Regions from separate parts of the Marinobacter sp. NP-4(2019) genome, predicted to be linked through region 1. Evidence: riboswitches for the same ligand, from Rfam matches in the RefSeq annotation. Region 1 holds a riboswitch; the other holds the start of a gene.
What was found. Region 1 has a riboswitch for cobalamin ahead of EHN06_RS20130 (ribonucleoside-diphosphate reductase subunit alpha). Riboswitches for the same ligand answer to the same signal wherever they lie in the genome.
Positions count from the first base shown of each region.

Region 2: it holds a riboswitch for cobalamin, as region 1 does, so the genes downstream of both, EHN06_RS01660 (TonB-dependent receptor plug domain-containing protein) here and EHN06_RS20130 (ribonucleoside-diphosphate reductase subunit alpha) in region 1, are expected to answer to the same signal.

Region 1 covers NZ_CP034142.1:4,420,363-4,423,770, reverse strand. Annotated here, with positions in the region: gene EHN06_RS20140 (substrate-binding periplasmic protein) at 1-225, shown strand, start outside; gene EHN06_RS20135 (DUF3047 domain-containing protein) at 227-847, opposite strand; cobalamin riboswitch at 1,052-1,257, shown strand; gene EHN06_RS20130 (ribonucleoside-diphosphate reductase subunit alpha) at 1,453-3,408, shown strand, end outside.
Region 2 covers NZ_CP034142.1:375,574-378,981, reverse strand. Annotated here, with positions in the region: gene EHN06_RS01665 (cobaltochelatase subunit CobN) at 1-76, opposite strand, end outside; gene EHN06_RS01660 (TonB-dependent receptor plug domain-containing protein) at 99-1,901, opposite strand; cobalamin riboswitch at 2,052-2,266, opposite strand; gene cobD (threonine-phosphate decarboxylase CobD) at 2,278-3,303, opposite strand; gene cbiB (adenosylcobinamide-phosphate synthase CbiB) at 3,300-3,408, opposite strand, start outside.

The DNA.
Region 1 (3,408 bases):
CTCGAGATACTGACCGAGCCCTCGGACCGGTTGATGAGGGAGTCGGAGGTTCGCACCCGCAACGGCGCCTGGCTCTTTTCACTCGCCAATCCGAAGGCCAGCATCCTGCGCGAGGCGTTCGATGATGCCTATCTGCGGCTGGTGGAACGGGGCGAAGTACCCCCAGCGCGAATGCCGGATACCGGGTCCTTTATTCCCGGTTTCCCCGAAGACCTTTTACAATGACTTATCGGTGCAACTCCAGGTCGCCGTACCAGGCGATGGCCGATTCCCCGGTGTTGTCGGAGTCCGACATGATCGCCACGCCCCGCAGGCGCGGGGGATCATCCCCAAACGCTGTGCGGTAATCCGCCACGATATCCCTTTCCACGGTGACCCACTCGCCGGCCTTGTCCTCACCGGAGGTGACCGCGATCATCATGGTCTCTTCCGCATAGGGGTTGGCCACGGTTTCCCCCGTGGCCAACCGGTTAGCCCAGATGTAGTTGATGGCATTGCCCGGTAGCTCTTCGCCAAACAGGGCCTCCACGGTCTTGCGCTTGGCGCGCTCGAACCAGCCGGCCTTGTCCGGTTCAAACTCGAACGCCACGTAGATGCGGGCGGGGTAGTCGTCCCCGGACTTCCGGCGGGCATCGCCTTTTTCAAAGGTGTTGGACACCTTCCATCGCCATTTCAACGTCAGCGAATCCCCGGGGTCGATATCCAGGCGGGCGATCAGGCCCGAGGCGCTGTTGCTGGTTTGCGCTTCGATCACCTGGGTGCCGTCTTCCTCAACCAGACGGTAGGACGTGTGGCGATCGATCTTGGGGAATTCCAGCGGCTCCCAGCCATCGTCCAGGTTGCTCATTTGTGAGAATGGCCTGACGGTGTTGTCCGCAGCGGCACTCCCGCCGGCGAGCAGTAATGCGGTACCCAGTGCCAGGGCTTTCAGCGAATCCGGTTTTTGCATAACAGCTTCCGTTATTGAGTGTTGTGTCTGCGGGGTTGACCGCAGTGTTAATGAAAAGTGCCTTGTTGCCGTATCGGTTCGTGTATATAGTGTTAGCATCCTTGGTAAAATACCAGATGTAGTGTTTATTTTGTAAACACTCTCACGGTATCGGGAATCCGGTGAGACTCCGGAACTGACGCGCAGCGGTATTGGGGAACGAGCGTGGCACCATGACACTGGCAACCGCCGGGAAGTCGCCACGCAAGGCCGAACCACACGGTTCACGCCCCTGAGTCCGAAGACCTGCCAGGGACGCGGAGCCTCGGAAAACTTCCGAGGCTCCTGAACTGCACCTTCGCGTTTATAAGGTGAGCAGGTCGGATCCGAACTCATTCCTCCCCTCTCCCCTAGCGGGAGAGGGAATGTACGGCGCCCACGTTGGCGACGGCATGGAACGTTCGTGACGCCATCCCTGTATACGCGAAGGACATGGAAACCAACGCGTATTCAGGAGAACCGACATGTCCGCCTCTGCCCTGGCTGAATCCCAGCCTACCTCCCAGAACCAGACCGAATCCCTTCAGGTTATTAAACGTAACGGCACCCTCGTTGGATTCAATCCATCCAAGATCAGTGTTGCCGTCACCAAAGCGTTCCTGGCCGTTGAAGGTGACAACGCCGCCGGTTCCGCCCGTATCAACGATGCCGTAAAGCGGGTGACCGAACAGGTGATACAGGCCATCAGCCGGCGCCTGAAAGCCGGTGGCAAGGTGCATATCGAGGACATTCAGGACCAGGTAGAACTGGCGCTGATGCGGGCCGAGGAACAGAAAGTGGCCCGCGCCTACGTGCTGTACCGGGAAGAGCACGCCCGCCAGCGTGCCATTGACGAGCCGGTTGAAGCTCACCCGCACCTGACCGTCAGGAAGGCCAGCGGCGACACCGCGCCCCTGGACCTGGGCCTGATGAAGCTGCAGGTGGAACAGGCGGCCGCCGGGCTGGACGGCATTGATGGTGAATCCCTGGTGGAAGACGCGCTGCGCAACCTCTATGACGGCATTGCCGAGGAAGACGTGCTGTCGGCACTGGTGATGACCGCCCGTGGCCGCATCGAACAGGAACCGGACTACAGCGCGGTGACCGCGCGACTGTTGCTGGAACAGCTGCGGCTGGAAACCGCCACCGCGCTGGACCTGCCCCGCAGCCTGCCGCTGGCGGAGATTTATCCCCAGGCACTAAGTGCGTTTATTGAAGCCGGCATCCAGTACGAATTGCTGGACGAAGCCCTGGCCGCGTTCGACCTGGAACGCCTGGGCGCGGCTATCAAGCCGGAACAGGACCTGCAGTTCGGCTTCCTCGGCCTGCAGACCCTGTACGACCGCTACTTCCTGCACTGGAACGGCGCCCGCCTGGAGTTGCCCCAGGTGTTCTTCATGCGCGTGGCCATGGGCCTGGCGCTGCGGGAGGACAACCCCAACGAACGCGCTATCGAGTTCTACAACCTGCTGTCGTCCTTCGACTACATGGCGTCCACCCCCACGCTGTTCAACAGCGGCACCCGCCACTCCCAGCTGTCATCCTGTTACCTGACCACCGTGGGTGATGACCTGGAAGACATCTACGGTGCCATCCGCGACAACGCCATGCTCTCCAAATGGGCCGGCGGTCTGGGCAACGACTGGACGCCGGTACGGGCGCTGGGCTCCCACATCAAGGGCACCAACGGCAAGAGCCAGGGCGTGGTGCCGTTCCTGAAAGTGGTCAACGACACCGCCGTGGCGGTGAACCAGGGCGGCAAGCGCAAGGGCGCGGTGTGTGCCTACCTGGAAAGCTGGCACCTGGACATCGAGGAATTCCTGGAGCTGCGCAAGAACACCGGCGACGAGCGCCGCCGCACCCACGACATGAACACCGCCAACTGGGTACCGGACCTGCTGATCGAGCGCATGCGTGAGGACCGGGACTGGACCCTGTTCTCCCCCAGCGATGTGCCGGACCTGCACGACCTTTACGGCAACGCCTTCCGCGAACGTTACGAGCACTACGAGGCGCTGGCGGAGCAGGGCAAGATCACCCTGTTCAAGAAGATCCCCGCCAAACAGCTCTGGCGCAAGATGCTCACGGTGCTGTTCGAGACCGGCCACCCGTGGATCACCTTCAAAGACCCGTGCAACCTGCGTTCTCCGCAACAGCATCAGGGCGTGGTACACAGCTCCAACCTGTGCACCGAGATCACCCTCAACACCAGTGCCGACGAAATCGCCGTGTGCAACCTGGGCTCGGTGAACCTGGCCGCCCATATCCGCGATGGTGAGCTGGACGTACAACGCCTGGAACAAACCGTATCCACTGCGGTGCGCATGCTCGATAACGTTATCGACATCAACTACTACGCCGTGCCCCAGGCGCGGAACTCCAACCTGAAACACCGCCCGGTTGGTCTGGGCCTGATGGGCTTCCAGGATGCGCTCTATCAA
Region 2 (3,408 bases), 430 kb from region 1:
AAAGCAGCACTGTCAGTGCCAGGAAAAAGGCGAGTGCCGGGCCATTGATGGTTTGGTCTGGACGCGTGTAGTTCATGCCTTTGCCTCTCCGGGCCCGATCAGATGTCGTAACGGATGGTCAGCATCGCGGTGCGACCGGCGGCAACGTACTCGCTTCCATCGAAGCGCAGGGCCGTGGCGTATTCCCTGTCCAGGACGTTGTCCACCGTCAGGTTTGTGGTCCAGTGACTGTCAATCTGCCACTTTGCCCGCAGGTCCCAGGTGGCAAAACCGGCAATGCGCTCCTCATTATCGGCATCGTTATAGCGGTAGCCCTGCCCCTTCACCGTTGTGCCCAGGGACACCTGGCCAAAGGCCCGGTCCACATCCACCCGGAACTGCTTGGCGCTGCGGCGACGAATGCGGTTATCGGTCTCCTGATCCCGTGGGTCGGTGACCGAGGCAGCAGCCTGCACGGTCCACGCGTTCAGCTCCAGGCCAGCGCTGAGCTCGGCACCCCGGATACGCGCTTCGTTCACATTGAACGGGGCGAAGCGGCCGTCCTTCATGGTGAACACAATCAGGTCGTCAGCATCAGTCTGATAAATGGCGGCGTCCCAGAACCAGTGGTGGTACTGCCCGCCAATGCCCAGCTCCACGCTGCCGGCGGTTTCCGGTTGCAGGTCCGCGTTACCGAAGCCCGGGAAGTAAAGATCGTTGAAGGTGGGTGCGCGGAAGGACGTACTGTAGCTCACCCGGGCCCGATGATTCCGGTCCAGGTCAACGCCCATGGCCACTGCTCCGGTTTCCTCGCGGCCAAAGGCCTCATTGTCGTCCGCCCGCAGGCTCAGTTGAAAGTCAGTGGGACCGAAATTCAGCAGGGCCTGACCAAAAATGGCGGCGTTGGTGCGGCTGGATTCTTCATATTCGGTGGTGCTGTCAACTTCATCCACCAGCAGTTCACCACCCACAATGTACTCGTGACGACCGATGCTGATCTGGTTTTCCCAACGAGCACTGCGCGTCTTGGTGTCGAAGGTGCTGTCGCCGAAGGTATCGCGGTTGTCGGATTCATCGAGGGATTCCGCCAGCAGGATGCGGCTGCGCCAGTAATCGCTGATGGGCGTGTCCAGACGGAAACCGAGGGTCTGGATGGCGAAGTCGGTGTCACCGCCCTCGAATTCGGTATTGCCCTGGGCCCGCATGAGGACAACGCCAGCCTCACCGCCGGAGTCAAACTGGTGGGCAACGGACGCGAGGGCCGAGCTGTTGCGAAAGCCCTTGTCTTCACCGCCTTCCACGATGGCGGTGCCGTCGGTCTCCAGGTGGCTGGCGCTCAGGCTGTATTTCATCCGGCCTTCGGTGCCGGCGGCTCCGGCGGTGTATTCCTGCGTGTTGAAATTGCCACCACCGGCCTGGACCCAACCTTCATGGCCGGTCGGCGCACTGTGGGTAAAAGCCTGGATAACGCCGCCAACGGCATCGGCGCCGTAGAGGTTGCTGCGCGAACCCCGCACAATTTCCACTCGCTCAATCATCTGCGGCGGGAAATACTGCCAGGCGGCACTGCCGCTGGTGGCCGAGCGCAGGCGCACGCCATCCACCAGGAACACGGTGGATTCGCTGCCGGTACCCCGGGTGTAAACACTGATGTTCTTGCCGAACGATCCGTTACTGGAGATGTCCAGGCCTGGCTGTCCTACCAGCAACTCCTCGAAAGTCTGGGGCTGCAGGCGTTCGATGGCCTTTTCATCAATGACGGTAACAGAGGAGTCGCTTTCGCCCCGGGTTTTCGGGCCCAGGGTCGCGGTGACCACAATCGGGTCCAGCGTGGATTCGGAAGTTTCATTGCCCAGGGCGGGCTGGGTTGTGATCAACAGGGTTGCCGCAGACAGGGTCACGGTCGGTAGTGCGTACTTCATCTCAACGTCCTCATTCTCGTGCACGCCCGCACGAATGGATTAGGTAATGACGTTGGGGCAGGCAATCAGGTAACGGGAGAAGAAGCAGGTGTTCGGGGAGCATCCAGGTCGGGTTGGAGTAGCCGGCACCTGCCATACTGTCGCCCACCGCAACGTCTGGCAATTTCAGGCCGGTCTCCGGGCTTATGAGCGGTCTGCCTCGGGCACACCCGGGTGATCGCCTTCCCATACCCTCAGGGGGCACAGTGGCGCATTCGATCACCGTTGACTCAATTACCGTTGCGGGGGCAGCGCCGGAATCCAACCGGCTTCCCGTTTCACCCCTGTGTCGCTTTGCACGGGGCACCTGAAAAAGTGCGGCAAGGCTAGCAATCGGTTAACGATTGGTCAATGACATTCGGCAAGCTATCAGGGCCTGCGACAGCCTTTCCCACTCCGTTTCGGATCCAGGTAATCCAAACCGCAGGGCCGGCGGCTGATCAAACTGACGAACAAGAATGCCCTGCCTGGCCAGCGCGTCGGCCAGTTCTGCCGAGCGCGGGTGCTGAAAATAGCGAAACAGCAGGCTTCCCCCGGAACCGTTCAGGCCGTGAGCAGCCAGCAACCGTTCCAGCCGCTGACTGTCCGCCAACAACCGCTCGGCTGTGGCGGCTTGCCAATGGTCATCCGCCAGGGCCAGCCCCATCACGTAGCGGGCGGGACCACTGACTGTCCAGGGGCCAATCGAGTTCCGCAGGCGTTCCGCCAGCGCGGGTCCGGTCAACACCGCACCGGCCCGTACGCCCGCCAGGCCAAAGAACTTACCAAGAGAGCGCAACACCACCAGGCCTTCCCGCCCGGTCGCAAACCCCAGACTCAGCTCCGGGCGGCCATCCACGAACGCCTCATCGACGATCAGCCAGCCACCCCGGTGCTGCAGCCGTTGATGCCAGCGCAAAAGTCGGTCTGGCTCGATAGTCTCTCCGGTGGGGTTGTTGGGATTGATCCAGACCAGCACATCTAGGTTATCCAGCCAGGACTCATCCTCACCGGTGACCTGTGCCCCATCCAGGCTGACCACCCGATGCCCGGCACAGGACCAGCTGTGACCGTGCTCCCGATAGCCGGGGCTGGGAACACCCACACGGCACGAGACCCGCAACCGGGGCAACGCCATGATTGCCTCCTGGCTGCCGGCCACCGGTACACAGGCAGCGTCAGCGGGAGCCCCCGCCCACTGTCGCACGAGGGCTTCGAGGTCATCATCCGGCTCCGGCAACCGCTGCCAGACCTCCGGCGGCATATCCGGTACCGGCCAGCCGTTGGGGTTTATACCGGTGGACAGGTCCAGCCACTGATCGCGGGGAATGCCCCAGCGTTTTGCCGCTGCATTGAGTCGTCCGCCGTGTTCCGGTGCAGTCATGCCCCTACCCCCAAAAGAAGTCCTGCCACAGCAAACAGAGTGAGCACACCTAGCCAGAGCCAGACACCCATCCATACCATGCGAAGGGCACTATCCACCGTGTCC